DNA from 3 places in the Kribbella sp. NPDC004875 genome. Region 1 is predicted to be linked to each of the others. Evidence: riboswitches for the same ligand, from Rfam matches in the RefSeq annotation. Region 1 holds a riboswitch; each other region holds the start of a gene.

Region 1 (10,235 bases):
GGGCGACACCAGCGCGGCGGCCTCGATGTCGTCGAACCCCATCACGGCGACGTCGTCCGGGACCCGCAGACCGCGGTCCCGGACGGCGTCGAGCGCACCGATCGCGACCATGTCGTTGGTGCACAGGACGGCGCGGGGAGGGTGCGCGAGGTCGAGCAGTTTGCGCATTCCCGCCGTACCGCCGGCTCGGGAGAACTCCTCGCGGACGATCAGCCCGCGCGGGGCGCTGCCGAGTGCGCGGCGGTAGCCGAGCACACGATCGGCAGGCGGGCCGTCGCCGGCCGGACCGGTGATGAACCCGATCCGCCGATAGCCGCGTTCGATCAGGTAGCGGGTCGCGAGTTCGCCCGCGGCGAGGTCGTCGGACGACAGCACGTCGATCCCCGGCGCCGCCTTGCGGCCACCCATCAGCACGACCGGGATCCCGGCGGCGACGGCGGGCGCGACGTCGGCGGCCTTGCTGTAGTACCCGGCGAACACCATCGCGTCGACGCTGCGGGTGACCATCCGCGCCACCAGGTCCCGCTCGGCTCGCGGCTCGCCGTCGGTGTTCCCGATCAGCACCTGGTACCCGGGTTCACTGACGACGTCGAGCAGCCCGCGCGCGACCGACGGGTAGAACGGGTTGGTGATGTCCGGCACGATCAGCGCGATCGTCCGGGTCCGCTGGGTCCGCAGACTGCGCGCGACCTCGTTCGGCGCCCACCCGAGCTCGTCCATCACCGACCGCACCCTGGCCCGCGTCGCCTCCGACACCGGCCGCCGCCCCGACAACACGTGCGAGACCGTCGTCGGACTGACGCCGGCCCGAGCGGCCACGTCCGAGATGGCGACTCGCCTGCCAGCAGCCACGACATTCCTCCCGCAGGGATCTCGTCACGATGATGACAGGATCGACTGCGTGACGAACGATGTACTGATCGTGGTGGCGGCCGCTGTCGTGCAGGACGGACGTCTGCTCGTCGTGAGCAAGCAGGCGGCGCCGGACGTGTTCTACCTCCCGGGCGGGAAACCCGAGCCGGGTGAGGCACCACTGGAAACACTGACCCGCGAGTTGCGGGAGGAGCTCGGCGTCACGCCGTACAACCCGCGGCTGCTGGCGACGGTCGAGAACCGGGCCGCGCTCGAGGACCAGCAGATGCGGATGACGGTCTACACCACCGACCTGGACGACGTCCCGCAACCGGCCGCCGAGCTCGCCGCGCTGCACTGGATCACCTCTGAGTACGACGTCCACCTCGCGCCCGCAGTACGGGAGCAGGTCCTGCCCCTGATTCGTCAGGCGCTATAGTCGACACGTCCGCGGGAGCTCGCAGGGAGTGGGCTGAGAGGGTGACTACGCCGTCACCGACCGCTGAACCTGAATCGGGTAATTCCGGCGTAGGGAGGAAGCGTGGAATCCGTCTGGGTGAACGGTACGGCGGTCGACGTGCCGAGCGGCAGGTCGGTGGCCGAGCTGATCGCGGAGTACTCCGATCGCGTCACCGGCATCGCGGTCGCGGTGAACCAGAACGTGCTGACCAAGGCCGAGTGGGCGCAGACCACGCTGCGGCCCGGCGACCGGGTCGAGATCGTCAGCGCGACGCAGGGAGGCTGAGATGGACGACCCACTGGAGCTCGGCGGCCGCACGTACACGTCCCGCCTGATCATGGGGACCGGCGGTTCGGCCAACCTGGAAGTGATGGAGGAGGCGTTGATTGCCTCCGGCACCCAGTTGACCACGGTCGCGATGCGCCGGCTCGGCACCGGCCACGAGGGCTCCGTGCTCGACGTGCTGAAGAAACACAGCATCGACGTGCTGCCGAACACGGCCGGCTGCCACACCGCCGCCGAGGCCGTGCTGACCGCGAAGCTCGCGCGGGAGGCGCTGGAGACCGACCTGATCAAGGTCGAGGTGGTCGCCGACGACCACCTGCTGCTGCCTGACCCGGTCGAGCTGCTGGACGCGGTGGACGCCTTGGTGGCCGACGGTTTCACCGTGCTGCCGTACACGAACGACGACCCGATCCTGGCCCGCCGGCTCGAGCAGGCCGGCTGTGCCGCCGTGATGCCGTTGGCCGCACCCATCGGTTCCGCGCTCGGCATCCGCAACCCGCACAACATCGCGCTGATCGCCGAGGCCGCGAATGTCCCGGTGATCGTCGACGCCGGCATCGGTACGGCGAGTGACGCCGCGCTGGCCATGGAGCTCGGGTGTGCCGCGGTCATGCTCGCGACCCCGGTGACCCGCGCGGAGAAGCCCGCGCTGATGGCCGCCGCGATGCGCGACGCGGTCTCCGCGGGCCGGAACGCCCGACTCGCCGGTCGGGTGCCACGGCGCTGGCAGTCCGCGCTGGCGTCCTCGCCTACAACTGGCCTGCCAGCGTTTTAGCCTCCGCCGCGTCGACCGCCCGATCCAGCAGCAGGGCGGTCAGCGAGAGCTGCAGTTCCTGATTCGGCTGCAGCACCAACGGCTCGTCCCATGCGAGCGCCGGGCACGCACCGACGTACTCACCGGTCCGCAGGAACCACGGCCGTACGTCGTCGTGCTGCATCAGCAGCAGCGTGACGTCGCCTTGGACGAAGGCGAGCCACGGGCTGGTCGAACCGAACGCGGCGTCCAGACCCTCGCCGTGGTCGGTCAGCACGGTCGTCTCGGCGGACGGCAGTCGCCAGAAGAGTCCGCCGTACGCCGCTCCCGCGCGGCCGTTCGTCGCGGGACTCTCGATGCGGATCGAGCCGTAGCGGGCGGTCAGGACGCTGCGCCAGTCGAGTCGCCAGCCGCCGGAGGCCAGGTCGCCCGTGAGGCGCCGGCGTTCGACGAGCTGCGGCCGGCCCTGCTCGTCGTACCAGGTGATGTCGTCGTTGAGCGTGCGGCCGTCCTCGATCGTGACGCCGCGGCTGCGTTGCTGACCGTGATTCGTGAGCAGCGCCGGGCCTTGTCCGCGGACGTAGGTCCGGCCACCCCAGTGCGAGGTGCCGTTGACCTGCGCGACCGCGAGCGAGACGCCGTAGTGGTGCCGGTGGTCGACCGGGCTGACCTCGGTCAGTGGATGGCCGCCGAGTGTGCGGACGGGATGCAGGTACGGCCGCGGGGCATGCACCTGCGGCATCCGCCGGCCGAACTCGTACCGCGCGAGCAGCCCCGCGTCGCTCTCGAGCGCGCAGATGTCCCCCTGCTGCTGCCAGCCGACCTGACCGGCCGGACGTTCTCCTTGCAACCGTGGCTCCTGAGGCACCGGCCCGGTGCTCGCCCGCACCGCCAGCCGCAACTCGGGTACGTCGTCCGCCACGCCGCTCGGCGCCCCGATCGACGCGTGCAACCGCTGCCACGCCAGCTCCCCGAGATCCTTCTGCGGGACCCGCACCGTGGTCAGCGACGGTACGGCGAACCGGGCCAGCCCGATGTCGTCCATCCCGGTCACCGAGAGATCGGCCGGTACGGCGACCCCGACCTCGTTGAGCCTGGCCAGCAACCCGAACGCGACCAGGTCGTTGAACGCGACCACCGCGGTGGCCTGCGACTCGAGCACCCGCTCCACCGCGGCGTACCCGTCCTCGATCGAGCGGCCGCACTCCAGCCGGACCAGGTCGAGCCCCGGGATCTCCCGCTCGGCGACCTCGAGGGCCTGCAGCCGGAGCGCGTTCGAGGCGCTCGCCGCCGGGCCGGACAGGAACGCGAGCCGACGATGTCCCAGCCCGACCAGGTGGTCGACGACGATCCGGACGCCGCGGCCGTAGTCGACCACCACCGACGAGACCTCCGGCGGGCCCTGGCGATTGACCAGGATCACCGGTTGCACCTGCGGCAGCAGCTCGCGCAGCCGCTCCTCGTCCAGCCGCGGCGAGACCATGATCAGCGCGTCACAGCGCCGCCGCGCCTCGATCGCGATCGCCGCCTCGGCGCTCGGGTCCTCGTCGGTCTCGGCGACCAGCACCTGGTACCCGGCCGCGGCGGAGGCGTTCGTGATGCCGCGGAGGATCTGCTGGAACAGCGGGTTGCCGAGGTCCGGGACGACCAGCGCGACCATGTCCGTCCGCCCGAGGGACAGGCTGCGCGCCAGGTCGCTCGGCCGGTAGTTCAGCCGGTCCGCGGCGGCGCGCACCCGGGCGACGATCTCAGGGGCGACGCTGAGCCGCCCGTTCATCACCCGGGACACGGTCGCCCGCGACACCTCCGCCGCCCGCGCGACGTCGGCAATCGTGATCGAGTCCTTCGGCGTCCGTCCCACACCGGTATCTTCTCCCGCTGGAAAGCGGTTTCTCAACCCCGGTCCGCGGTATATCTGGGGCATGAGCGAGCTGCGGTATCCACCGGCCGAAGGTGTTGCTCCGGGCAACGGTTACAGCCACGTCGTGACCGGGCACGGACAGTGGGTGGCGATCTCCGGGCAGGTCGCCCTGGACGTGGACGGAAGGTTCGTCGGCCTCGGCGACCCCGGGGCACAGGCCGAGCAGGTCTTCGCGAACCTGCAGGCGTGCCTGACGGCGGCCGGCGCGACCTTCGAGAACGTGGTGAAGCTGACGTTCTTCGTCACCGACATCGGTTTCCTGCCGGCCATCCGCCCGGTCCGCGACCGGTACGTCCCGGGCCCGAAGCCCGCGACCACGGCGGTGCAGGTGGCCGCCTTGTTCAGTCCGGACGCCCTGCTCGAGATCGAGGCGTACGCGGTGATTTAGCGCAGCAGGTCGACGGCGACCCGGGCGGCCTCACCGATCGCCGCGTCCACCCGCGGTTGCCGGAAATCGCCCCGGGCCGCCAGCGTGTAGACCGCGATCGCGAACGCGGACCCACCAGGCAAGGTGACCACACCGGCCTCGTGCCGCAACGCACCGAACGTGCCCGTTTTCCCCGCGACCCGGACCTCGTCGTGCGGGAAGCCCGACGCCAACCGGTGCAGGAAGACCTGCCGGTGCATGGTGGTCTTCAGGTAGCCGGTCTGCTCGGGTGACAGCAACTCCCCCGCCCACAGTCGCCGGAGCAGGAACGTCATGTCCCGCGCACAACTCGCCGACCCGTTCGCCGCTTCGTAGACCCCGGCCGGATCGGTCCGGTCGTTGTCCGCGAGTACGGCGAGCGCCGCATCCGGATCCGGGGCCCCGGTACGGCGTTGCAGGTCGCGCAGGTTGGCCGCCGTACCCCGTCGTACCCAGGTGCGATGCAGGCCGAAGGACTTGAGGATCTCGGCCAGCCGGGACAGTCCGACGATGTCCAGGAGGGCGTCGGCCGACGCGTTGTCGGACACGGTCGCCATCGACAGCGCGAGATCGCGCAACGACACCGTCACCGGGTCAGCGAACGCCGACAGGCCAGTCGGCCCAGCCGTCCGCGCCGATGGCTCGAGCGTCACCCGCTCGCGTGGATCGAGCTCGCCCAGGTCCACCAAGCGGCAGAACCCGGCGAGCAGCGGCAGCTTGTAGACCGACGCCATCGGTACGACGGCATCCGCGTCGAGCTCGACCGTCTGCTCGGGATCGTCGAGCGACACCGCGTGCATCCACCCCCGAACGCCCGCATCCTCGAAGATCCCGCGGATCCGGGCGCTCATGACGCCACCAAGGCTTCCGTGAGCTGCGCCATGACGTCGTTCGGGCGGAGGAACGGCGTACGTGTTCTCGACCAGACGAGGCGGAGGCGGAGCGGCAACGGGTCGTCGGCCAGGCGACGACGCTCGACACCGGGGGCGGTCAGGCCTGGATCTGCCGTCACCACGATCGCCTGACCGGCCGCCGCCATCGCCAAGCCGGCTCGCTCGTCGGTCACCACGACCGTTCCCCCGTCGGGCCGGTGCAGCGCCAGCGTGTCCAGGAACAGATCCCGCGCGGCCGGCGCCTCGGCCCGCGGCCGCACCGCGACCGGCAAACCCTTGAGCTGCCGGAGCGTCACTTCCTCGTCGTCCACCATCGCCGAAGGCACCAGCGCCCAGGTCGGCAGCAACGACACCGGCCCGGCCTCCAGCCCGTCGAGTACGGCGGGATGCTGTACGGCGGCCATCGTCAACCGGCCCGTACTCACCTGGTTCACCAGCGAACTCGTCGGCGCGGTCACCACCGTCACGCGACTGCCCGGAATCACCGCGCCGCACGCCGCGGCAACCGCCGCACCCGAGGACGGCGGAACCTCCGGCGCGAGCCCGATCCGGATCTCCGGGCCTTCCGGATCCCGCGCTACCGCCGCCTGGTGCAGTTCCTCGATCGAGGTCAGCGCCCGGCGCGCATACGGCAGCAGGGCGGCCCCGGCCGGGGTGAGCTCGACACGACCGGCGCCCCGTTCGAAGAGCTTGGCGCCGACCAACGCCTCCAGCCGGCGCAGCCCCTGGGACAGCGGCGGCTGGGTGATACCGACAACTCGCGCCGCATCACCGAAGTGCTGCTCCTCGGCCAGCGCGATGAAAATCTGCAGATGCCTTTCAGTCAGCATGACTGTGTCATGCCGCGCCTCCGGCGCGGGGGTCGTGGGGCTGTGACTCCCGGCCTTCCCTCGTCGCTCCAGTCGCTTCGCTCCCTGCGCTCCTCAGTCCAGGCCGGGAGGCCCCACGACCGGGCTGACCTGCGTTGATATCTCCAGACAATCGCCCCATGCTCAAGAGCATATTCGACACAGCCGATCACCTTCGCCTTGACTGCAGGTCCAGGGACGACGAGAGGAGACAGCGTGAAGGTGAGTCGGAGGGGAATGTTGACCGGTGCGGCGGCCGTCGGGGCGGCGGCGGTCGGAGCGGCCGGCGTGGTCGGTGTCGAGGGGCGCAGCGAGGCAGCCACGGCCGACACCGAGCGGGAGCCGGTCGAGCTGACGTGGTTCGGCACGCACGCGTGGCAGATCCGCTGCGGGAAGAGCGTCGTACTCACGGATCCGTGGCTGACCCGGTTCCACACCGGGACGTTCACGCCGGAGGGAGCGGACCCGAAGACCAAGCTGGTGATCGATCGCAACGTCATCGACCGGCACCTCGGGACGGCGGACGCGATCCTGGTCCACCACGCGCACTACGACCACATGGCCGACGTACCGTACGTCGCGGAGAAGACCCAGGCGACGGTCGTCTGCACCGAGACGCACGCGAACCTGCTGCGTGCGATGAAGACGCCGGACGACCTGCTCTCACCGGTCCGCGGCGGCGAGTACTTCCCGTTCGAGGGCTTCACGATCGAGGTCTTCCCGTCGCTGCACTCCTGCGGCGGCAAGCGCCACGACTACGCGTACCCGGGCTACCGGTACTCCGTCCCGCCGCGCCCGCGCGTCATCGAGGACCTCGTCGAGGGCGGCACGCTCGCGTTCGTGATCACGATCGGCGGCCTGCGCATCCTCAGCCTGAGTACGGCGAACTTCGACCCGAACGCCCTGCGCGACCTGCAGGTCGACGTCGTCTTCGCGGCCCCCGGCGGCGAACCTGGCATCACCGACCGCCTGCTGCGCACGATCAAGCCGGTCAAGAAGGTGATCGCCACGCACTGGGACGACTTCGACAAGCCGCTCACCGAGCCCGGCGTCCCGTGGACCGACCTGACCCCACTCCGCACGTCGGTCGAGAAGACCGGAGCCGAGTTCGTCCTCCTCGATCACCTGCAGCAGATCACGCTTTGACGCGGTAGTGGTAGTGCGAGACGGCCCGGAAGCCGAGGCGGTCGTAGAGGGCGCGGGCCGGGGCGTTGCTTTCCACGACCTGCAACCAGACTCGGTTGACGCCGAGGCTTGTTGCCTCCTGCAACAAGCCGTGAATGACCGTCTGCGCGAGGCCCTGGCGGCGGTGCGCGGGGTCGACGGCGAGGCAGTACAGCCCGGCCCAGTCGTCGACCAGCGCCAGTCGTCCGATCGCCTTGACCGGCTCGCCGGACGGGATCACGGCGTACAGCGCGCGGGCGCGGTTCAGGATCTGCCGGGCGGCGGCCTGCGCGGCCGATCCGCCGCGCCCGTCGACGGACCACCAGAAGTCCATCCAGGGGTCGGTGGGCGCCGCGGATATATTCACCGGCGCACTCGGCTCGGCAAGGTTCGCGAGGACGTCGGCGACCTCGGCGCACATCACCAGCGTCGGGTTCCGGACCTCGTAGCCACGTGCCGCGAGCCGGTCGTCGAGGTCACCGGGCTGGGCCGCCGGACCGACCTGGAAGGACGGTGCGATGTCGTGCGCGGCGTACAGGTTCTCGACGTAATCCAAGGCGCGGCCGAGGTCGAACGGCGCGCTCGCGGGCAGCACCGAGTTGGCGCGCAGGGTCACTCCGGCGTTGTGGCGGACCAGCCAGCCGTCGAGTTCGGTGCTGTGCGCGGCGGGCCAGCCTTGATTCATCAGGGAGTCGATGCGAGCTGCGGCGATCACTCCACCAACAGTAGAACCGGCCGAATCAAATTGCAATGAAATGGATAGTTATTCACGAATTGCGGATCGTCGCGACCGCGTCCGCGAGCAGGTCGATGCCCTCGACAACGTCCTTCCGGCTGAGCGACCCGTACCCGAACACCAGCCCGGCCGGCCCCGATCCGTCGCCCCAGTACGGCGCCAGCCCGTACACCCCGACCCCACGCTCCCGCGCCGCCGCCTGCAACGTGTCCTCGCCGAGATCCGGCGGCAGCCACGTCAGCACGTGCAGCCCGGCCGACACCCCGACCGGCTCGAGCTCGGGCAACCGCGCCGCCAGCCGCTCGACCAAGGTGTCCCGCAGCTCCCGGTACCGCGGCCGCATCCGCCGAAGATGCCGGTCGAACTCGCCGCGCGCCACGAAGTCCGCGAAGGCCAACTGGTCGAACACCGGCGACCCACGGTCGTCCATCAGCTTCGCCTGCGCCATCGGCTCGACCAGCCAGGACGGGAGGATCAGCCAACCGAGCCGCAGCCCGGGCGCCAGCGTCTTGCTCGCCGTCCCGGCGTACGCGACCCGATCCGGCGCCAGCCCCTGCATCGCACCGATCGGCTCGCGGTCGTAGCGGTACTCCGCGTCGTAGTCGTCCTCGATCACCAGCCCGTCCCGCGCGGTCGCCCACGCGATCAGCGCGGCCCGCGTCTCCGCCGAGGCCACGGCCCCGGTCGGGAACTGATGCGCGGCGGTCACCAGGACGACGTCCGCACCCGACTGCTCCAGCGCGGCGACATCGATGCCCGACTCCAGCATCGGTACGCCGATCACCTCGAGCCCCGCCGCGCGCGCGACGTCCCGCAGGTCGTTGTCGGACGGGTCCTCGACCGCGAGTCGCTTCCGGCCCTGCGCGGCCAGCACCTGCAGCAGCAACCGCGAGCCCTGCGCGAACCCGTTGCAGATCAGCATGTTCTCGGGGCGCGCCGCCGTACCGCGGACCCGGTTGAGGTAGTCGGCCAGGGCCGTCCGCAGCTCGATCGTCCCGCGCCCGTCGATATACGCCAGACTCCGGCACGGCGTCTCGTTCAGCACCCGGCGTACCGATCGGAGCCAGGCCGCGCGGGGGAACTGCGAGACGTCCGGGCGGCTGTAGCGAAAGTCGATCCGAGGCGGACCGCCGGTGGACTTGAGGGCGGCCGCCGTCTCGACCACTGCGATGTCCGCGACCTGCGTGTACCCGCCGCCGCGGCTGACGAGATACCCCTCGGCGACCAGCTGCTGGTAGGCCTCGACGACCACGCCGCGGGACAGGCCGAGATCCTGCGCGAGCGCCCGGGTGGACGGCATCACGGTCTCGGGCCGCAGCAGGCCGGCCCGGATCCGGGTCCGGATCCCGCTCTCGAGCTGCTGATGCAGCGGGACGCCGCTGTCGCGCCGGAGCTCGACCAGGAGTTCACCGGCTCCGGAACTGGTCCTCATTCGGCTCACGCAACTGGACCTTATCGGAGTACCGCTTCGCTGTCAGGGTAATGACGAGAACCCGATGACCAGGAGTGAGCAGGAGTGAGACCGATGACCTACCTGACCGCCGGTGACCCCGGCTACGACGAGGCCCGCAGCGTGTGGAACGCGATGATCGACCGCCGGCCGGCCGCGATCGCCCGCTGCTCGAGCACCGCGGAGGTCGCCGACGCGGTCCGCTTCGGCCGGACGCACGGCCTGGAGATCGCGGTGCGCTGCGGCGGGCACAACATCGCCGGCCTGGCCGTCCCGGAGGGCGGGCTGATGATCGACCTGACGCCGATGAACGCGGTCCGCGTGGACCCGGCACTGCAGCGCGCGTCGGTGCAGGGCGGCGCCATGCTGGGCAAGCTCGACAAGGCGGCACAGGAGTACGGTCTCGCGACCACAGCGGGCAACGTCTCGCACACCGGGGTCGGCGGGCTGACGCTCGGCGGCGGCA
Region 2 (10,235 bases), 170 kb from region 1:
CGGTGCGAAGCTCGACCTGGGCGCGGTCGGTCACCTCGGTGACCGGTTGTTCGGCGGGCTCGCCCGCGGGTCCGGCGGCCTGGTGGTCCTGATCGTCGCGTTCGTCGGCATCTTCCTGCTGGCGCTGGCGATCCCGGCGCTGGCCGACAACAAGAGCAGCTTCCTGTTCTCCCGGATCTGGGAGCCGGGCGGCGACCAGCCCCGGTTCGGTATCGCGGCGCTCTTCTACACGACGGTGATCAGCTCGATCATCGCGATGCTGATCGCGGTACCGGTCGCGATCGGCGTCGCGTTGTTCGTCACGTACTACGCACCGAAGCGGCTCGCCGCGCCGGTCGCGCACGCGGTCGACCTGCTGGCCGCCGTACCGTCGATCGTCTACGGCCTGTGGGGCATCCTGTTCTTCGCGCCGATCCTGCAGCCGGTGATCAACGGCATCGCCGCCGCACTCGGCTGGATCCCGCTGTTCGAGAAGCCGCCGGGCGACAACGTCGGCGTGGTCTTCACCGCGTCGGTGGTACTGGCGATCATGATCCTGCCGGTGGTCACCGCGATCAGCCGGGAGATCTTCGCGCAGACGCCGATCTCGCACCGCGAGGGCGCGCTGGCGCTGGGCGCGACCCGCTGGGAGATGATCCGGCTGTCGGTGCTGCCGTACGGGCGTTCCGGTGTGGTCAGCGCCTCGATGCTCGGCCTCGGCCGGGCGCTCGGTGAGACGGTCGCCGTGCTGATCATCCTGTCGGTGCCGAACGGCAACGACCCGTGGAACTCGTCGATCTTCGCCGGTGGCGAGACGTTCGCGTCGAAGATCGCCAACAACGCCGCCGAGTTCGACTCGCCGGAGAAGACCGGCGCGTACATCGCGGCCGGTCTGGTGCTGTTCGTGGTCACGTTCCTGGTCAACTCCGCGGCCCGGATCATCGTCGACCGCAGCGGCCCGGGTGGCAAGAAGCGCCCCCGCCGGAACCGCCGTTCCGGCGCAGCCGAAGGAGCTTCCGTATGAGCGCGATCGCAGAGAACAAACCGGCGTACGACGGGAAGGTCCTGGACCTGACCGGCAAGTCCGGCGCCCGGGCCTTCAAGAACACGCTGGCCACGGTGCTGATCGTGCTGGCGTTCGTGATCGCGATGATCCCGCTGCTGTGGATCCTGCTCACGGTGATCACCAAGGGGTACCACCTGCTGCTGAGTGCCGACTGGTGGAGCCAGTCGCAGCGCGGGATCACCGTGCGGCGGGCCGGCGGCGGCGCGTACCACGCGATCATGGGCACGCTGATCATGGCCCTGATCACCGCGGTGATCGCGGTGCCGATCGCCATCCTCGGCGCGGTCTACCTGGTCGAGTACGGCAAGGGCACGCGGATCGCCAAGGTCGTCAGCTTCATGATCGACATCCTCACCGGTGTCCCGTCGATCGTCGCCGCGCTGTTCGTCTACGCGGTCTGGATCACGGTGTTCGGCTTCAACCGGGTCGGGTTCGCGGTGTCGCTGTCGCTGGTACTGCTGATGCTCCCGGTCGTCCTGCGGTCCACCGAGGAGATGCTGAAGCTCGTCCCGGACGAGCTACGCGAGGCGTCGTACGCGCTCGGGGTGCCGAAGTGGAAGACGATCCTCAAGGTCGTCGTCCCGACAGCGTTCGGCGGCATCATCACCGGCGTGATGCTCGGTCTGGCCCGCGTCATGGGTGAGACCGCGCCGCTGCTGATCCTGGTCGGCTACTCGAAGAACATCAACCTGAACCCGTTCAACGGGTTCATGGGCGCACTGCCGACGATGATCAACCAGGACCGCACCGAGCTCGCGCTGCCGAACGCCGCGGACCGGGTCTGGGCAGCGGCGCTCACCCTGATCCTGCTCGTCCTCGCCCTCAACCTGCTGGCCCGGCTGATCGCCCGGTTCAGCACCATCAAGTCGAAATAGTCACGAGAGGTTCTGAGTCGATATGGCGAAGCGCATCGAGGTCAGCGGCCTCAACGTCTACTACGGCGATTTCAAGGCGGTCGAGGACGTGTCGATGACGGTCGAGCCCCGCTCGGTCACAGCGTTCATCGGCCCGTCCGGCTGCGGCAAGTCCACCTTCCTGCGCACCCTGAACCGGATGCACGAGGTGATCCCCGGCGCCCGCGTCGAGGGCAAGGTGATGCTGGACCAGCAGGACCTGTACGGCTCCGGGGTCGACCCGGTCGCGGTCCGGCGGGTCGTCGGCATGGTGTTCCAGCGGCCGAACCCGTTCCCGACGATGTCGATCTTCGACAACGTCGCGTCCGGCCTGAAACTGAACGGTGTCAAGGACAAGAAGAAGCTCACCGAGGTCGTCGAGTCCTCGCTGCAGGGCGCGAACCTGTGGAACGAGGTCAAGGACCGCCTCGACAAGCCCGGCGCGGGCCTGTCCGGTGGACAGCAGCAGCGGCTGTGCATCGCCCGGGCGATCGCGGTCGAGCCCGAGGTGATCCTGATGGATGAGCCCTGCTCGGCCCTGGACCCGATCTCGACGCTGGCGATCGAGGACCTGATCGAGAAGCTGAAGGACAAGTTCACCGTCGTGATCGTCACGCACAACATGCAGCAGGCGGCGCGGGTCTCGGACCAGACCGCGTTCTTCAACCTGGCCGCGACCGGCAAGCCCGGCCGGCTGATCGAGATGGCCCCGACCAAGCAGATCTTCTCCAACCCGTCGGAGAAGGCGACCGAGGACTACATCACCGGCCGCTTCGGCTGATCCTGGGTACGACGCTGCGCTGGACCACGCTGCCGGCCGCCGCGACGAGACCTGTCGCGGCGGCCGCTGCTTTCAGAACCCCTTACACACAAAGCGTCCGGGCGAAGTTGACCCGGGCAAGCACATCGGCGACATCGCGGGGGGAACCGACGCCGACGTGGGTGTTGTGGGTGCGGTTGCCGTTCTGCACGGTGACCTGGACGAAACCGGTGGTCCGGCGCTCCTTGCAAAGCAGAAAGAGCAGCCCGAGCAGGCAGGCCAGCGCGAAGACGATCGCCAGGATGATCGCCCAGGCGGGGATCTTCTCCTCGGTCCGCGACATGTCCATCGCCGACCAGTTCGCGCCATGTGTCGGCAGCACGCCGGCCGGGGTCACGATCCGCTGCTGCTCGACCGAGATGTCGCCGACGGTGACCAGCACCGGACCGGCCGGCAACGCCTGCAAGGGCATCTGCGGCTGCTGGTAATGCCCGCCGACCGGCGGCGGGAACGCTCCAGGGGCCATCCCGTAAGGACCTGGTTGTGCCTGTGGGGCGGCCTCGAAGGCGGGAGGGGCGGAGTACTGCACCGGGAGGTGGCGGGTCGGTTCGCCGCCGGGAACCTGACCGGGTACCGGTTCACGAGGGGTTTCAGTCACAGGCAGACCCTAAGCGTTCCGCGGCCCGGTGTGGGGGCGTGACCGGGAACCTGTGGAAAAGATAGCCTGCGAGGATTCCTCGACGTTCTCAGAAGGGAACCGCGGTGAGCACACCGACGCCACCTCCCGGCGACGACCAGAACGACCAGAACCGGCCGCAGGACACCCCAGAGACCCCGGGTGAACAGCCGAACCCGTACGGACAGTCCGATCCGTACGGCCAGCCGGGTCAGCAGGGCCAGCCGGGTCAGCCTGAGCAGCCGGGCCAGTACGGCCAGCAGCCGGGCCAGTACGGGCAGCCTGGTCAGTACGGCCAAGAGCAGCCCGGTCAGTACGGGCAGCAGCCCGGCCAGTCGCAGTACCCGGGTCAGCCGGGGCAGTACGGCCAGCAGGGCGGTTACGGGCAGCAGGGCGGCTACGGCGAGCAGCCGGGTCAGCCTGGTCAGTACGGGCAGCAGCAGGGCTACGGCCAGCAGGATTACGGGCAGCAGGCCGGTTACGGTCAGCAGCAGGCGGGTTCGTACGGGCAGCAGCCCGGCCAGTACGGCTCGTACGGTCAGGGCCAGGCCGGCTACGGCTACGGCGCGCAGCCGCAGAGCAACACCCCGCAGACGCTGGCCATCATCGGCATCGTCTGCTGGTTCTGCTGCGGTATCGCCTCGGTCGTCCTCGGTCTGATTGCGCAGGGCAAGTTCCGTGAGCAGGGCCGTCCGGACACGCTGGCCAAGGTCGCCTGGATCGGCGGCATCGTGTCGATCGCGCTGTCGGTCGTCGGCTCGATCATCAACTACAGCAACTGACCCGCGCCCCCGGCTGTCCGGTTCTCAGTGCAGGTTGCGTGCGACGCCGTACACGGCGAGCAGGACGAGCACGCCCTTCAGCACCCAGTCCGCGGCCCGCGGACTCATCGACAGCCGGGGCAGGCGCACCAGTCGCAGTGACTCGAGCGTCCAGGCGAGCACCTGGTAGCCGAGGGCAACACCAACGAGCGGCCCGAGCACCAGGATCACCGGGTTGAAGTGCCATGCGGCGCCCAGATCGCCGCGCAGCAGGGCCGCCGCCATCCGGGTCGATCCACACAGCGGGCAGTTCAGCCCGGTGGTGGCGTGCAGGATGCACGGGATGCCGAGACCAGACAGCTGGTACACGCCGGCCAGTGCGAACCCGCCGACACCGACCGCGGACAGGCCCCACACGCGGCGGTCCAGCGGCTGGACCGGTCCGGCGGGCCGAAGTACGACGCTCTGCGAGACGCTCACCCGACAACGGTAACTCTCATCACGTGGGATCCGTCGAGGGGTCTGAGCCGTCCGACCACTAGCCTGCAACTCACTCCTCAACAGTTATTCATAGAAGGGATCGTCGTGAGCACTCCGACGCCACCGCCGGGTTACGGCCCGCAGGACCCACAGCAGCCGGGTCAGTACGGCCAGCCAGGCCAGTACGGTCAGCCCGGTCAGCAGCAGGGCCAGTACGGGCAGCAGCCCGGCTACGGCGGCCAGCAGCCGGGCTACGGCCAGCAGCCCGCTCAGCCGGGGCAGTACGGGCAGCAGTACGGTCAGCAGCCGGGCTACGGGCAGCAGCCGGGATATCCCCAGCAGCCGGGGCAGTACGGGCAGCAGCCCGGTCAGCCGGGCCAGTACGGGCAGCCGTACGGCGGCCAGGCGGGCTACGGCCAGTACGGTCAGCCGGGCGGCTTCGGCGGCGGCCTCCCGGGCAACCTGGCCGCATGGCCGAACCGGGTCGGTGGCGCGCTGATCGACGGTCTGATCGTCGGTGTGCCGTACGGTATCGGTTCCGCCCTGTCGAACAGCAGCAGCTCGGGCGTGGCGATCATCGCGATCGTCTTCTACCTGATCGGCATCGGCCTGGCGATCTGGAACTACATCATCCGCCAGGGCAGCACCGGTCAGACGGTCGGCAAGCAGGTGCTCGGGCTCAAGCTCATCGGCGCCGAGACCGGTCAGCCGCTGGGCGCCGGCAAGACGTTCCTGCGTCAGCTCACCCACATCCTCGACAGCGCCTCCTGCTACATCGGCTACCTGTGGCCGCTGTGGGACGAGAAGCGGCAGACGTTCGCGGACAAGATCAACAACACGTACGTCGTCAAGCTCTGACACCGGCCTGACGACTTCCGGACGCCGTGGCCTGAACAGGCCGCGGCGTCCGCTCGTTCCGGCCGAGTCCGCGATACTCGTGCCCAGGCACCCAGAGAGGACCCCTCGTGACCACCCCTCCCTCAGGCCCGTACGGCGGCCCTCCTCCCACCCCGTACGGCGGTCAGTACCCGCCTGGCCAGCCGGGGCAGTTCCCGAACCAGGGCTACAACCCCTACGGACAAGGCGCTCCGGGACCGGCCGGCTACGGGTACGGCTACGCGCCGCCCGGCCGCCTCGCGGACTGGCCGATCCGGGTCGGCGCCTCGCTGCTCGACTCGCTGCTCACGGCCATCCCGGCGATCGCCGGCGTGCTCGTCGCGTTGATCGTCAACGGCGACCAGGAGGAGCTGGGCGCGGGCGGTGGGATCGCGATGATCGGTGGCTTCGTGGTGGCGTTCCTGGTCTGGGTGTGGAACCGCATCGTCCAGCAGGGCCGGACCGGTCAGTCGTTCGGCAAGAAGGTGACCGGGCTGCGGGTCGTTGACGCGCACAACGGTCAGCTGATCGGCATGGGCAAGACCATCGGTCGCGAGGTGTGCGCGCAGATCTTCAACCAGCTCTGCCTGCTGAACGTGCTCTGGCCGCTCTGGGACGACAAGCAGCAGACCTGGCACGACAAGGCCGTCGGGGACGTCGTCATCCGCCCCTGATCGTCAGTGCGAGCGGAGCAGTCCGGCGCAGGTGACCGCCCACAGCACGCTGGTGAACGTGCCGATGATGAAGCGCTCGGCGACGGCCTGTGGGGTGACCGACGCCGGCTGATCGGGACTGCGGAGCTCCGGGTACCGCGCGAGGCCCTTGATCGCCAGCACGATGGCAATGCCTTCCGGCCAGCCGGAGACCAGGGCGGCGTAGATGGCCATCCGTTCCAGCGCACCGATCAGGGCGCCGCCACGCAGTACCTCGCCGGCTTTCTGGGTCGACTGTGCTCTGGTGTTGCCCCGGTCGGCCAGAGCCATCACAGAGGTTGTCAGCGGCCCACCGCCGATCACTGCCAACCCCCCGGCCAGGAGGAGCAGTACGTTCCACCAGCGTTCGGCCCAGCCCGTCACTCCGTGACCGGCCAGGAGCAGGACGCCGACGGTGGCCAGGCAGGCCAGCATCACGCCGCTGATGATGATCTCGAGGTTGGAACCGGACTTCGGCACCCACGCGAGGACGGCGAGGACCAGCGCGGCAGCGGTCAGCGACAGGACCAGTGCCGTCACGCAGCGACTCCCGCGGCCAGCAGGTCGGCGGCAAGCACCCGTCCGCGTTGTTCCTCCGCGAATCCGGCGGCCTGCGCCCGCTGCGTCACCGCAGACTGGCTGATGCCGAGTTTCACGCCGATCTCCCGCCTCGTGAGTCCTTCTGCCAGCAGGTCCGCCACCGCCCAGCCACGGTCGCTGCGCCGGCGCAGTACGGACGCCATCAGCCAGAGCACCGTTTCCACCTGCTCCGCGGTCCGGGTGTCCGATCCGACCACGTTCAGGTGGTGCGGGCTGGACTTGGCCCGGGTGACCGCCTCGCGGGCGAACACGAACGCGTCACCGCTGCCGGCCCGGGTACTGCGTGGCAGTGGCTCGACGACCGCGCCGACACCGAGCCCGACGTACCAGCTGTCGGCGCGGAGCAGCTCGACGATCACGTCGATCGTCGGACGGGCCTCGGAGAGCACGCCCTGGACCTCGTCGCCGGCGGTCCGCTCGAACTTCCGCAGCAGTCCGGTCCGCCGTGGGCGGCGGTTCAGGGAGTTCAGTAGCTCGGGTACGAGATCGCTCGTGCTTCGGCTGCCGCGCTGATCTACGGTGAGAACGAAGACCATCCCTGTACCTCCTTCCGAACGGCTTAAGGCTACAGTCTTATTCACGTAGAGTGAAGGCCAAAACCTGAATCGCTTCAGCCAACTACTCCCCGTATCCAGTCTCACAGGCAGTCGCCCTGCCGGGCCCGCTCCCGGCGACCGGCCGGGAGCGGGGATCGGCGATCAGTCGGTGATCGGCAGGTAGAGCTTCTGATCGGTGGACCTGAAGGTCTCGGACATCTCCGCGAAGCCGGCCTCGATGGCCTCGGTCGAGGTCAGCCCGTGCTCCTCGGCGTAGGCGCGGATGTCGGCGGTGATCCGCATCGAGCAGAACTTCGGGCCGCACATCGAGCAGAAGTGCGCGGTCTTCGCGGGTTCGGCGGGCAGCGTCTCGTCGTGGAAGGACCGTGCGGTGTCCGGATCCAGCGAGAGGTTGAACTGGTCCTCCCAGCGGAACTCGAACCTTGCCTTGGACAACGTGTCGTCCCAGGCCTGCGCACCCGGATGCCCCTTGGCCAGGTCCGCCGCGTGCGCGGCGATCTTGTACGTGATCACGCCGGTCTTCACGTCGTCCCGGTCCGGCAGCCCGAGGTGTTCCTTCGGCGTGACGTAGCAGAGCATCGCCGTACCCAGCCAGCCGATCTGCGCGGCGCCGATCGCCGACGTGATGTGGTCGTAGGCCGGCGCCACGTCAGTTGCCAACGGCCCCAATGTGTAGAACGGCGCCTCGCCGCAGAGCGCCTCCTCGAGCCGCACGTTCTCCGCGATCTTGTGCATCGGAACGTGTCCCGGCCCCTCGATCATCACCTGGACGTCGTGCTCCCAGGCGACCCGCGTCAACTCCCCGAGCGTTCGCAGCTCGGCGAACTGCGCCTCGTCGTTCGCGTCCGCGATGCATCCCGGCCGCAACCCGTCGCCCAGCGAGAACGTCACGTCGTACTCGCGGAGGATCTCGCACAGCTCCGCGAAATGCGTGTACAGGAAGGACTCCTGGTGGTGCGCGAGACACCACGCCGCCATGATCGACCCACCCCGCGACACGATCCCGGTGATCCGCCGCGCGGTCAGCGGCACGTACCGCAGCAGTACGCCGGCATGCACGGTCATGTAGTCGACACCCTGCTCGCACTGCTCGATCACCGTGTCGCGGTACACCTCCCACGACAGCGCGGCCGGATCGCCCTTCACCTTCTCCAGGGCCTGGTACAGCGGCACCGTCCCGATCGGCACCGGCGAGTTGCGCAGGATCCACTCCCGCGTCGCGTGGATGTTCTTCCCGGTGGACAGGTCCATCACCGTGTCCGCGCCCCACCGGGTCGCCCAGACCAGCTTCTCGACCTCTTCCTCGATCGAGCTGCTGACGGCGGAGTTGCCGATGTTCGCGTTCACCTTCACCAGGAACTTCTTCCCGATGATCATCGGCTCGCTCTCCGGGTGCCGCCGGTTCGCCGGGATCACGGCGCGGCCGCGCGCGACCTCGTCGCGAACCAGTTCCGGATCGAGTCCTTCCCGAAGGGCGACGTACCTCATCTCCTCGGTGATCACGCCGGCCCGGGCGTGCCCGAGCTGGGTCCGCGGCTCGCGGCCGGCGATCCACTCCTGCCGCAGCGCCGGCAGTCCGGCCTGGACGTCGATCCCGGCCGACGGGTCGGTATACGGACCGGACGTGTCGTAGAGGTCGAAGTGCTCGCCGTTGGTGAGGTGGACGCGCCGCGCCGGCACCCCGAGGTCCCCCCGGTAGATCTTCTCCGAGCCCGAGATCGGGCCGGTGGTGACCGCCGGACGGATCGTGCTGACATTCACCATGCTGGTGCTCCCTACGCCGGAATTACCCGGACAGGTTCGGCGGTCGGCGGCGCCGGCCAGGTGTCGAATCCCTGGGCCAGCCGCCCTCTCAGCCCACTACGGTGCGAGCTCCCGCGATCTCAAGTTGTCACCGCTACTCTATCGAGCCGGTACCTTCTAGGGATGCGCGACCTCGTGTACCCGCCCGTCATCGCCTTCGCGAAGACCGCCTTCACGGTGCTGGACCTGCAGATCCGCCGGACCGGCACCGAGCACGTCCCGCGCACCGGCGGGGCGCTGATCGCGATCAACCACATCAGCTACGTCGACTTCGTCCTCGGCGGGTACGGCGCTCTGCCGGCCAGGCGGCTCGTCCGGTTCATGGCCAAGGAGGTGCTGTTCCGCAATCGGTACTCGGGTCCGTTGATGCGCGGGATGCACCACATCCCCGTCGACCGGGACGCGGGCGCGGAGTCGTACCAGGAGGCGATCCGCTATCTCGGCGCGGGCGAGCTGGTCGGGGTGTTCCCGGAGGCGACGATCAGCCGGTCGTTCGAGCTCAAGGAGTTCAAGTCCGGCACGGTGCGGATGGCCGCGGAGGCCGGCGTGCCGGTGCTCCCGATGATCCTGTGGGGCACGCAGCGGATGTTCACCAAGGACCACCCGCGGGACTTCTCCCGGCACCGCCCGATCGCGATCAGCATCGGCGCGCCGATCACGGTGACCGCGGACGACGACCCGGCCGAGGCGACCGCGCACCTGCGGTCGACGATGGCCGGGATGCTCGACGAGACGATCCGCGGCTATCCCGAGCAGCCGGCCGGCGCCTGGTGGCTGCCGGCCGCGTACGGCGGCAGCGCGCCGACCCCGCAGGAGGCCGAGCGACTGGACCGCGAGGAGCTCGCCCGTCGCGCCGAGAAACGCGAGCAGGCGAACTGACTCCGGACCGCTCGGTCCGTTATGGCGCGGACAAGACCTTGACCCTCGACCCGGATCGAGGGTACGAAAGCACTCGTTGACTGAACAGGAACCTGGGGGGTCCCTGTACGGCGGGTCGCCATCGCGGCCCGGGTACTGAACGGCGGGGAAGGTCTTGTTCGATTCACCGGAAGAGCTACATCTGTTCGACCCAGGGGCGATGACCCCGGCGCC
Region 3 (10,235 bases), 650 kb from region 1:
GTTGCTGTGCGGCATCGCGCCGACCGTGAACCTGCTGATCATCTTCCGGGTGCTGCAGGCCGTCGGTGGTTCGATGCTGAACCCGGTGGCGATGTCGATCATCACCAACACGTTCACCGACCCGCGCGAGCGCGCGCAGGCGATCGGCGTCTGGGGTGGGGTGGTCGGGCTGAGCATGGCGGTCGGACCGGTCGTCGGCGGTTCGCTGGTGGACGGGCCGGGGTGGCGGTTCATCTTCTGGATCAACGTGCCGGTGGCCCTGATCGCCGTACTGATGACCGCGTTGTTCGTGCCGGAGTCGCGATCCGCCGTACCGCGGCGGATCGACCCGGTGGGGCAGGTGCTCGTCGTACTGCTGCTCGGTGGACTGACCTACGGAGTCATCGAGGGACGGTCGGCCGGGTGGGGGTCGCCACTGATCCTCGGGTGCTTCGCTGTGGCCGTGGCGGCGCTGGTGGCACTTGTGTACTACGAGGGGCGCCGGAAGGAACCGCTGCTCGATCCACGGTTCTTCCGGAGCGCGCCGTTCTCGGGCGCCACACTGATCGCGGTGTGCGGGTTCTCGGCGTTGTCCGGATTCCTGTTCCTCAACTCGCTCTATCTGCAGTCGGTGCGTGGGTTCAGCGCGCTGCACGCCGGTCTGCTGACGTTGCCGATGGCAGCGATGACTGTGGTGTTCGCGCCGGTGTCCGGCTGGCTGGTCGGCCACCGGGGTCCACGGGTGCCGCTGGTGGTCGCTGGGACGATGCTGACGGCCGCTGGGCTCATCTTGTCGCGGTTGAGCACCGATACCCCGACGGTGCTGTTGCTGGTCGGCTATCTGGTGTTCGGACTCGGTTTCGGCATGCTGAACGCACCTATTACCAACGCGGCGGTGTCTGGCATGCCGCGAGCCCAGGCAGGGGTCGCTGCGGCGATCGCATCCACCAGTCGCCAGGTTGGAGCCTCACTGGGCGTCGCAGTCGCCGGTACGGTGCTGACTGCGCGGTTGGTCGGCTCTTTCGAGACAGGGTTCGTCGACGCGGCTCAGCTCTGCTGGTTCATCATCGCAGGCTGCGGACTGCTGGTCCTCGTGCTGGGACTCATCACAACCACGCAGTGGGCTCGCCGTACCGCGTCTGCGGTCGCAGACGAGCTGTCGGAAGCTAAGGCTGCTCGATGAGGCCGGCGCGGGTCAGCGCCTTGAGGCGGCCCTTCAGGATCTTCTGGCGGCGCTCCTCGCCGGGGAACAGTTCCAGGTAGTCCGGTCCCTTCGCGGCGAGCAGGTCGTCGTCGAGGCGGCGTACCGTGCCGGCCGGGGCCCGATGGGTCATGGCGGCCTGTACCGCCCGGCTGTCGATGCCCGTGAGGAGTTCAGTGAGTTGCTCCTCGGTCGTGACGCCGAGGCGGTGCAGCACACCGAGGATCCAGGTGTAGTGCGTCGTCTTCGCGTGCGGTGCGTCCGGGTAGCGACGGGTCAGGTACGTCGTCAGCGTGGCCGTGGTGAGATCCAGCGGAGCCTTGTCCGAGGCGGTCGCGGCGAGCTCGCGGTACAGCCGGTCGATCTCGGTGAACTCGTTGTCGGCCAGCTCCATCAGCGCCGCGGCCAGCAGGAACCGCCGGTCGAACTCCGGCTTGCGGTCCGGCGGGATGTCCAGCTTGTACCGGATGTCGTGCTCGAACTCGGCCCACGCGTGCTGAACCGCCGTCCGCACCTGGATCTCCATCACCAGGTTCTTCAGTACGGCGTACTCCGGCAGTTCGCGGCGGTGCTCGTTCAGCCGGACCAGGTAGTGCTTGCTCGCGTACCCGAAGACGCCCTGCGCCCGGGTGTGCGCACCCATGTCGGTGTGCTCGACGATCTCGAACTCGGCCTCGATCACCTCGCACACCCGGTCCACCGCCTCGACCAGGAACGTGATCACCCGGGCCGCGACCAGGTCGGTGATCTGGTTCAGCGGATCGTCGTACTTCGGCCGCGCGGGATCGTCCGGGTGCGGTTTCGAGGCCTTCGCGAGGAACGACTCCGGGTCCTTCGCGCGGGCCGTCGCGGTCAGGTAGTTGATGCCTTCCTCTTCACCGATCAGTTCGTTGATCAGCGCCTCGAGCTTGCGCGCGCCACCGACGTACTGCTGGTGCACCCGTTCGTACAACGCCCCCGCTTGCGGAGCCCACTCCACCATGGGCGGAACCCTAGTGCCCCGGCCCCGCACCCCGCCTCGCCGCCAGGCGAGTTCCTCGCTTCGAGCCGACTTTGTGCACCGCGTCCGTACGTTCCGCGTCCGAAGGCACGGAACGGGTGCACAAAGTCGGGTGCTAGCGGTTGCTGGCGGGTGCTGGCGGGTGCTAGCGGTTGCTAGCGGTTGCTGGGGGTTTCTAGGGGTTTCTTGGGTTTTTGGTAGAGAGGGGTAGAGAGTGCTCGCGACACGCTCTGGTTCTTGATTGGTCAATCTACGGAAAACGCTAGACGGGCTCATACAGTGAAAGCATGGATCCGATCCGGAATCCCTATGCGCCCGGCGCCGGTCAGCGGCCGCCTGAGCTGGCCGGACGCGACACCGAGGTGCGGCAGTTCGAGGTGGTGCTCGAACGGGTCGCGGCGGGCCGGCCGGAGCGGAGCCTGGTACTCAGCGGGCTCCGGGGTGTCGGTAAGACAGTGCTGCTCAACACGCTGCGGTCGCAGGCGATCAAGCGAGCATGGGGGACCGGGAAGATCGAGGCGCGACCGGATCAGAGCGTCCGGCTGCCGATCGCGCAGGCGCTGCACACCGCGATGCGGGAGCTGGGACACCGGCACCGCGACGACGAGCGGGTCGACCAGTTCAGCGCCGTACTGAAGGCCTTCGCGTTGCGGACCGCGGCGAATGACCGGAAGGGCATCCGGTGGCACCCGCCGGTCGACGTGGCGGCGGCCAAGGGGCGTGCTGACTCCGGTGACCTCGAGATGGACCTGATCGAGCTGTTCACCGACGCGGCGGATCTGGCCGGTGATTTGTCTGTCGGGGTCGGGTTGTTCATCGACGAGATGCAGGACATCAGCGCGGACGACCTGTCCGCGCTGTGCGCTGCCTGCCACGAGATCTCGCAGCAGAGCGCGCCATTGGTCGTTGTCGGTGCTGGGCTGCCGCATCTGCCCGCCGTACTGTCTGCCAGCAAGTCGTACTCCGAGCGGCTCTTCCGGTACATCCGTGTCGACCGGTTGGCGCGCGACGCGTGCGACCGGGCGTTGATGATCCCGGCGGAGAGCGAGGGCGTGCAGTACGACGAGGAGGCGCTGGACGAGCTGTACGCGCAGACCGACGGCTATCCGTACTTCGTGCAGGCCTTCGCACACTCCACGTGGGACCACGCACCCACGTCACCCATCACCATCAAGGACGTGGCTGTGGCGGCACCCGAGGCGTCGGCCGAGCTGACGGTCGGCTTCTTCGGCTCGCGGTACGAGCGTGCGACTCCGGCCGAACGCGAGTACATGCGCGCGATGGCCGAGCTCGGCATCGGTGTCGACGACGGCGCCGTCCCCACCGCCGAAGTCGCCAGCACCCTCAACCGCAAACCCCAGTCCCTCTCACCCGCCCGTGACGGCCTCATCAAGAAAGGCCTCGTCTTCTCCGCCGAACGCGGCACCGTAGCCTTCACCGTCCCCCACTTCGGCAAATTCCTCCGCACCCGCACCGCCTGACCTCCGCGCACTCCACAGCCGAGCTCCACGCGTACGAGGGGATGACCGTTGGTGTGAGGGGTTCTGCGTTGGTGTGAGAACCGAGAACCCCCACCACGAGGGGATAACCCACCGGCTCGCGGGCAGGTGTAGTGGTTGCTCGGCGGTTCTTGGTGTGAAACGGGGGTTTCGGGGTTCTGTGATGACTCTGTAGGGTCAATTACCATGACCACCCGGCGGAGCGGCCAGTCTGCGGACGCGGCTGGGCGGAAGCGGCGTGCGGGGCGGCACAGTCGGCGGAAGTCGTACAAGGGCCAGTGGCTCACGGTGACTGCGCTGGCGGTGCTCGGGACCGTGGTGGTCGCGCATCCGGATGTGACGCATCAGGCCAGCCTCGCGGCCGAAGTGGTTGCGGGGGCCGGCAGTGCGGTGCGCGAGGAGCCGGACAACATCGCGGCGCCTCCGCCCAGTGCGACGCCGATCGCGACGCCGACGCAGAAGTTCACGACACCGTTGCGGCCGGCACCGAGTCTGACGCGCAAGCCCAAGGGTGCGAAGCCGAACGTGCTCGTCTCGACCGGGAAGCTGGCCGTGGTGCCGGGCTTCAACAAGGCGAGCGGTGTCAAGGACAAGCTGACGTACCGCGTGGAGATCGAGCAGGGCGTGACGGTGAACGGCGCCGCGGTGGCTGCCGCGATCCACAAGACGCTGACCGACCCGCGGGGCTGGCAGGCGATCCATCCGGTGAACTTCGAGCGGACGGACAGCGTCAACGCCGATCTGCGGATCATCCTGGCGACGCCGACCCTGACCGACAAGCTGTGTCTGCCGCTCGACACCGGCGGTGAGGTGTCCTGCCGCGTCGAGGACCGGGTGGTACTCAACGCGAAGCGCTGGATCTACGCGATCCCGGCGTACAACGGGAACGTCGAGCTCTACCGCAGCTACCTGGTGAACCACGAGGTCGGGCACGCGCTCGGCCACGGCCACTCGACCTGTACGAAGGTGAAGACCCCCGCGCCGGTGATGATGCAGCAGACGAAGGGCCTGGCCGGCTGCCTACCGAACGCCTGGCCGACCATCAAAGCCACCTGAGAGACTGGGTACGACGGGAGGGAGCAGGCATGTCGTCACAGGACTTCCCGACGTACGGCCGGGGCGATGAGCCCGAGCAGCAGCCCAGTGCGGAACAGCACCACTACGCCCCGCCGACGCCGTACGGCGGTGGCAACTACGCTACCGGCCAACAGCCACCGGACGCGCCCGAGTACTACGCGCAACCGGAGCGCTACGGCACACCGCCCGGCCAGTACGGCGTCCCGCCGCAACCACAGCCGCAGGCCCCTGGGCAACTGCAGGGACAGGTGACCGCACCGCACGCCCAGCCCCCGACGTACCGCCCCGGCACCCCGTACGGCGCCCCGTCGCAGCCCGAGCCGCACCAGCTCCCGACGTACGGCCGTGAGGAACCGGTCGCACCGCGTGACCCCCGCGCCGCTCGGGTGGTCGGCCTCGCCGCGGGGATCGCCGCCCTCTACGGGCTGCTCGTCATCTCCGTCCAGCGGGTCTCGCTGCGCGACATCTCGCAGGCGCCGGGCTCGCCGCTCAACCACCCGCTGCGCACGGACGTGATCGACGCGGTCGGTCAGCTGCTTCTGCTCGTGGTCGGTGTGGTCGCGCTGGTGATGTGGTTCCGTGACGTCCGGGCGCGGGTCCGTGCCGGTCGGCAGCTCGAGCCGGGCGAGCTGGTCGGGCTGATCCTGGTCGCGGTGTCCGCGGTGCCGATCCTGGTGTGGCTGGTCATGGTGCTGTCCACCGGTCTGGGTGCCAACGACGAGTCGGTGCACCGGCTGCCGACGGCGTACGGCTGGGGTGGCTTCGGGCTGTTGCTGCTCGCCGCCGGCCTGTTCCTCGGGTACCGCGAGCTGAAGCCCGAGGTACCGAACCCGGTTGTGCAGGGTCCGCCGGCCAAGGCTCCCTGGGAGTGAGCGCACCCGTCGTCCTGGTGCCCGGCCTGGGTCTCGGCCCGGAGTCGTACACCCGGACGGTCGAACACCTGATCACGCCGTACCACCTGGTCACCCTGCCCGGGTACGGCGAACCCGCGGGTGCCCGGGAGGACCTGCACCCACGGGCCCTCGCGGTGGCGCTGGGCGAGAAGATCCGCGAGCGGTCGGTGCTCGTCGGTCATTCGGCGAGCTGTCAGATCGTCGTCGAGGCTGCCGTCCGGTACCCCGAGTTGGCGCACGCCGTCGTCCTCGTCGCGCCGTCGGGTGACGCCCGGATGTCGAGCGTGGACCGAGCGGTGCGCTGGCTCGGGTCCGCCGTACCCGACTCGCCGAAGCTCCTGCGGGTCGTCACCCCGCAGTACGCCCGGACGACACTGCCGACCATCGCCCGGGCCGGCGAGGCCTCCCGGCAGCACGACCTTGCCGCGGTGATTTCGCAGGTCAAGGCGCCGGTGCTGATTGTCCGCGGGCGGCATGACCTGCTCTCGACAGCGGAGTGGGTCGATCGGCTCGCGACGCTCAGCCACGGCGAGGCCCGCACCCTCGACACCGGCGCCCACATGCCGATCGTCACCAACGGCCCCGAAGTGGCGACTCTCATAGAACGAGCAGCCACTCTTCCGGAAAGTCGCTGACGCGTTAGAGTTAACGCGTCAAACCTCTGCGGGAGCTCGCACCGAGTAGCGCGGGCTGAGAGGGCGACAGCTGGGTCGCCGACCGCCTGAACCTGACCGGGTAATGCCGGCGTAGGGAGTGGGTCACTCATGACCAGTACTGCTGTCCGTTCTGCGAGCACCACCGAGGCGCCGCTCGTCCTCACCACCGACGCGCCGCGGACGCTCGGGTTCTTCGACCAGTTCACGCTGTGGGGGAACTTCGGGATCTCGCTGTTCGGTCCGGTCACCGGTGCGCTGGTGGCGGCGTACACGGGCTCGCTGTGGCAGGGTCTGCTCGCGGTCGTGGTCGGTTGTGGGATCGGTGCGCTCGTGCTCGGCGGTGCGGCCGTGTTCGGCTCGCAGACCGGGGCGCCGGCGATGGCCTGTCTGCGCGGGCTGTTCGGCCGCCGCGGCTCGATGGCGCCGACCGTGCTGAACATCGCGCAGAACGTCGGTTGGGCGACGATGGAGATCATCGTGATCTCGCAGGCCGCGGTCGCGGTGACGAGCGAGCGCTGGCGCTGGGTGTTCGTCGTACTCGCGGGCATCATCGCGACGACGATGGCGGTCCGGCCGCTCGGCAGCGTGAAGATCCTGCGGAAGTTCATGGTCTGGCTGGTGCTGCTCGCGTCGATCTACCTGTTCGTCCAGGTGCTCAGCAAGCCGGCGCACACGCTGCCCCAGGACAACGTGTTCGGCTTCTGGCCGGCGGTCGACCTCGCCGCGGCCGGTGTGGTGTCGTTCGCCCCACTAGCTGCCGACTACACGCGCCACTCGCGCACTAATAAGGCTGCTTTCGGCGGCTCCGCACTCGGCTATGGCCTGGCCGCGATCGGGTACTACGCCCTCGGTGTCGTCGCCGTCGCAACGCTGCAGACCAACAGCGATGACGTGATCACCGCGCTGGTCACGCTGCCAGCCGGCGCGATCGCACTGTTCGTGCTGCTGGTGGATGAGGTCGACGAGGCGTACGCGAACGTCTACTCGACCACGATGGCCGCCCACAACCTGATCGGCCACGTCGACCGGCGGTGGATCTCCGTCGCGATCGGTGTGATCGCCACCGGTATCGCGCTGTTCATTGACCTCGGCAACTACACGCAGTTCCTGTACCTGATCGGCTCGGTCTTCATCCCGTTGTTCGCGGTCGCGATCGCGGACTTCTTCATCGTGAGCAAGATGAAGTGGGACGTCTCCGATACGGCGAAGTTCCGCTGGCAGCCGACGCTCGCGTGGCTGATCGGTTTCGCGGCGTACCAGCTGGTCAATCCGGGCACCGTCAGTGGATGGTCGCCGTTCTGGACCGACATCCAGCAAGGGCTGTTCAACCACCAGCCGGTGCCGACCTGGCTCGGTGCGACCTACACGTCGATCATCGTCTCGATGGTGGCTGCTGTACTGCTCGGCCGGATCGGTCGGCGGCCGGCTGCCTGAGCAGCCCCAGCGCGACCGTTGGGAACACCAACACTGACAGCAATCCGGCGCAGACCAGCGCGGCGGCGGTGACCGGTGTCATCAGGCCGGTCAGTACGCCGATCTGCGTCGCCGTGACGATGAACGGAAGCGAGGTCGCCTGCAGCAAGGCCGTTGCGGCAGTCGCCCGGGATCCCAGCCTCCGCACCGCGAGGTATGCCGGTGCTCCGCGGACGACGAGCAGTGCCAGCAGGAAGAGCGGCACGCGGATGAGCGCCGTCGGGTCGCTGAACAGACCGCGAAGGTCCAGACGCAGTCCACTGGTCACGAAGAACACCGGAATCAGGAAGCCGTAGCCCAACGCTTCAAGCTTGATCCGAAAGCGCGGATGCGACGCGGTGTCGCGATCCACCAGTCCGATCACCGCACCGGCCAGGAACGCGCCCAGGATCGTCTCCAGACCGAACTGCTCGGCCAGCGCCACGAACGCGACCATCAGGACCACTGCGGCCCGGACCCGGATCTCCGCCGTCGTGTCCTGTAGTCGCAGCAGCACTCCGCCGAGTCGCTGCGACTGTCCGGCGGTGGCGACGACCAGTCCGGTGACGACGACCAGCAGTGCGAACAGTCCGACCATCACCAGCCGTTCACCCGCGCTGCCGCCTTCAGTCGAGAACACCAGCGACAGCACCAGTACGGCGGCGAAGTCAGCGACCGACGCGGCGGCAATCGCGAACTGCCCGACGCTGCTCTCCGACTGGCCGGCGTCCTTGAGCACCGGAACCACCAGCCCGAGTGACGTCGCCGACAACGTCACTGCGAGCAGGAACGGGCTGTGCACCCACCCGGCTGCGGACAGGCCGAGTCCGGCGAGTGAACCGAGCAGCAGCGTCACGACGTACCCGAGGACCGCCAGTCGCAGCACCTGGCCGCGGAGCTGGTGGACGTCGATCTCCAGGCCGGCCAGGAACAGCAGGAAGGCGAGGCCCAGCAGCGCGACGATCTGTACGGGCAGGTCCACAGTGACCAGTCCGAGCCCGTGCGGCCCGGCCACGATCCCGGCCACGATCTCCAGTACGACGGCAGGCACGCGGAGTCGCGGTGCGAGCCCGAGCAGCAGCGGTGCGAGCAGCGCGATCAGCGTGACCGCGAACAGATTGGCGAACTCAACGTGCGGCATACCGGGTCAGTGCCACCGCTGCGGCCGGACGTTACGCGTCAACTGCGGGGAAAGCCGCGGAACGCCTCCATCAGACCGTTGCGAGTCTGCGCGGACAGGTGCTGCGGGTCGACCTGACCGACCTCGGCGATGGTACGGCGGATCTGTTCGACGTAGATCTCGCAGCCGTCGCAGAGTGCGAGGTGTTCGACGAACCGCTGCTCGGTCTCCGGATCCAGCGCCTGCTCGAGGTACGCGGTGACCAGTTCAACCAGCTCGGCGCACGTCATGAGCCAGCTCCTGCGAAGTAGTGCTCCAGCCGGCCGCGGACGGTCGCCCGGGCGCGGTGCAGCAGGACCCGTTGGTTGGCCATCGAGATCTCCAGCAAGTCACACACGTCCTCGGCGTCGTGGCCGTCGATGTCCCGGAGCGTCAAGACCACCTGCTGCCGGATCGGCAGGCCGTCGATCGCCGCCGCCACCGTCGCGCGGACCTCGTGCGCGAGTACTTCGGTCTCCGTCGTCGGCCAGCGCTCCGGAAACGCGCGCCATCCGCCCGGGTACCGGTCGTCGGCGCCGCGGAACCGCTGCGGGTCCATCGTCGGCCCATGGTCCGGGGCCAGGCTGGTCCACGGCACGGTGCGCTGCTCGCGGACCGCCCGTTTCCGCGCGATGTTCACCAGGATCCGGTACACCCAGGTGCGCAGCGTGGACCGGCCCTCGAAGCGCTCGATCCCCTCGAACACCGCGAGCCAGGTGTCCTGGACGACCTCCTCCGCGCTCGCCGTGGTCGACACGAACGACCGGGCCAGCCGCAGCATCGAGCCCGACCAGCCGTTCAGCAGGCATGCGAACGTCTCCTCGTCCCCGGTACGCAGACCGTCGACAAGTACGTCGTCCGTCGGCACCACCACCCCCACAGGCCGACGGTACAACAGCGGCCGTCAGCGGTACTCCGGGTTCTCGAAGTCGAACCGGCAGCCGGCATCCCATTCGGACCGCTGGTTGCCGTGCGCCGGGATCCCGCCGGAATCCTTCAGCATCCTGGCGAAATGCAGCAGGTTCCAGGTCATGAAGGTTGTGTTCCGGTTGGTGAAGTCGTTCTCCGGGCCGCCCGAGCCGGTGTCCAGGTACGACGGTCCGGGGCCGGCCGCGCCGATCCAACCGGCATCGGCCTGCGGTGGGATCGTGTAGCCGAGGTGCTGCAGCGAGTAGAGGATGTCCATCGCGCAGTGCTTCACGCCGTCCTCGTTCCCGGTGATCAGGCAGCCGCCGACGCGCCCGTAGTACGCGTACTGCCCGTGCTCGTTGAGGATCGACGAGTTGCCGTACAAGCGCTCGATGACGCGCTTGGTGACC

Evidence for each region. A riboswitch is a leader RNA that binds a small molecule or an ion and turns the genes downstream of it on or off. The one in region 1 is predicted to bind thiamine pyrophosphate.
Region 2: linked by a shared signal. The riboswitch ahead of thiC (phosphomethylpyrimidine synthase ThiC) and the one ahead of thiS (sulfur carrier protein ThiS) in region 1 are both predicted to bind thiamine pyrophosphate.
Region 3: linked by a shared signal. The riboswitch ahead of ACFYRH_RS04475 (purine-cytosine permease family protein) and the one ahead of thiS (sulfur carrier protein ThiS) in region 1 are both predicted to bind thiamine pyrophosphate.

What each region holds. Positions count from the first base shown of each region.
Region 1 covers NZ_JBIALI010000001.1:283,854-294,088, forward strand. The annotation lists gene ACFYRH_RS01360 (LacI family DNA-binding transcriptional regulator) at 1-852, opposite strand, end outside; gene ACFYRH_RS01365 (NUDIX domain-containing protein) at 902-1,291, shown strand; TPP riboswitch at 1,293-1,404, shown strand; gene thiS (sulfur carrier protein ThiS) at 1,394-1,597, shown strand; gene ACFYRH_RS01375 (thiazole synthase) at 1,599-2,372, shown strand; gene ACFYRH_RS01380 (DUF6807 family protein) at 2,347-4,212, opposite strand; gene ACFYRH_RS01385 (RidA family protein) at 4,274-4,660, shown strand; gene ACFYRH_RS01390 (serine hydrolase) at 4,657-5,529, opposite strand; gene ACFYRH_RS01395 (LysR family transcriptional regulator) at 5,526-6,401, opposite strand; gene ACFYRH_RS01400 (MBL fold metallo-hydrolase) at 6,657-7,565, shown strand; gene ACFYRH_RS01405 (GNAT family N-acetyltransferase) at 7,555-8,298, opposite strand; gene ACFYRH_RS01410 (PLP-dependent aminotransferase family protein) at 8,351-9,751, opposite strand; gene ACFYRH_RS01415 (FAD-binding oxidoreductase) at 9,845-10,235, shown strand, end outside.
Region 2 covers NZ_JBIALI010000001.1:115,849-126,083, forward strand. The annotation lists gene pstC (phosphate ABC transporter permease subunit PstC) at 1-1,003, shown strand, start outside; gene pstA (phosphate ABC transporter permease PstA) at 1,000-1,920, shown strand; gene pstB (phosphate ABC transporter ATP-binding protein PstB) at 1,943-2,719, shown strand; gene ACFYRH_RS00575 (hypothetical protein) at 2,802-3,224, opposite strand; gene ACFYRH_RS00580 (DUF4190 domain-containing protein) at 3,461-4,156, shown strand; gene ACFYRH_RS00585 (DUF2752 domain-containing protein) at 4,181-4,615, opposite strand; gene ACFYRH_RS00590 (RDD family protein) at 4,721-5,473, shown strand; gene ACFYRH_RS00595 (RDD family protein) at 5,581-6,165, shown strand; gene ACFYRH_RS00600 (hypothetical protein) at 6,169-6,723, opposite strand; gene ACFYRH_RS00605 (transposase) at 6,720-7,319, opposite strand; gene thiC (phosphomethylpyrimidine synthase ThiC) at 7,482-9,104, opposite strand; TPP riboswitch at 9,096-9,229, opposite strand; gene ACFYRH_RS00615 (lysophospholipid acyltransferase family protein) at 9,267-10,022, shown strand; gene ACFYRH_RS00620 (hypothetical protein) at 10,222-10,235, shown strand, end outside.
Region 3 covers NZ_JBIALI010000001.1:937,123-947,357, reverse strand. The annotation lists gene ACFYRH_RS04505 (MFS transporter) at 1-1,162, shown strand, start outside; gene ACFYRH_RS04500 (GTP pyrophosphokinase family protein) at 1,146-2,162, opposite strand; gene ACFYRH_RS04495 (ATP-binding protein) at 2,468-3,661, shown strand; gene ACFYRH_RS04490 (DUF3152 domain-containing protein) at 3,866-4,735, shown strand; gene ACFYRH_RS04485 (hypothetical protein) at 4,765-5,628, shown strand; gene ACFYRH_RS04480 (alpha/beta fold hydrolase) at 5,625-6,284, shown strand; TPP riboswitch at 6,303-6,419, shown strand; gene ACFYRH_RS04475 (purine-cytosine permease family protein) at 6,414-7,739, shown strand; gene ACFYRH_RS04470 (cation:proton antiporter) at 7,678-8,898, opposite strand; gene ACFYRH_RS04465 (anti-sigma factor family protein) at 8,937-9,167, opposite strand; gene ACFYRH_RS04460 (RNA polymerase sigma factor) at 9,164-9,796, opposite strand; gene ACFYRH_RS04455 (flavodoxin family protein) at 9,821-10,235, opposite strand, start outside.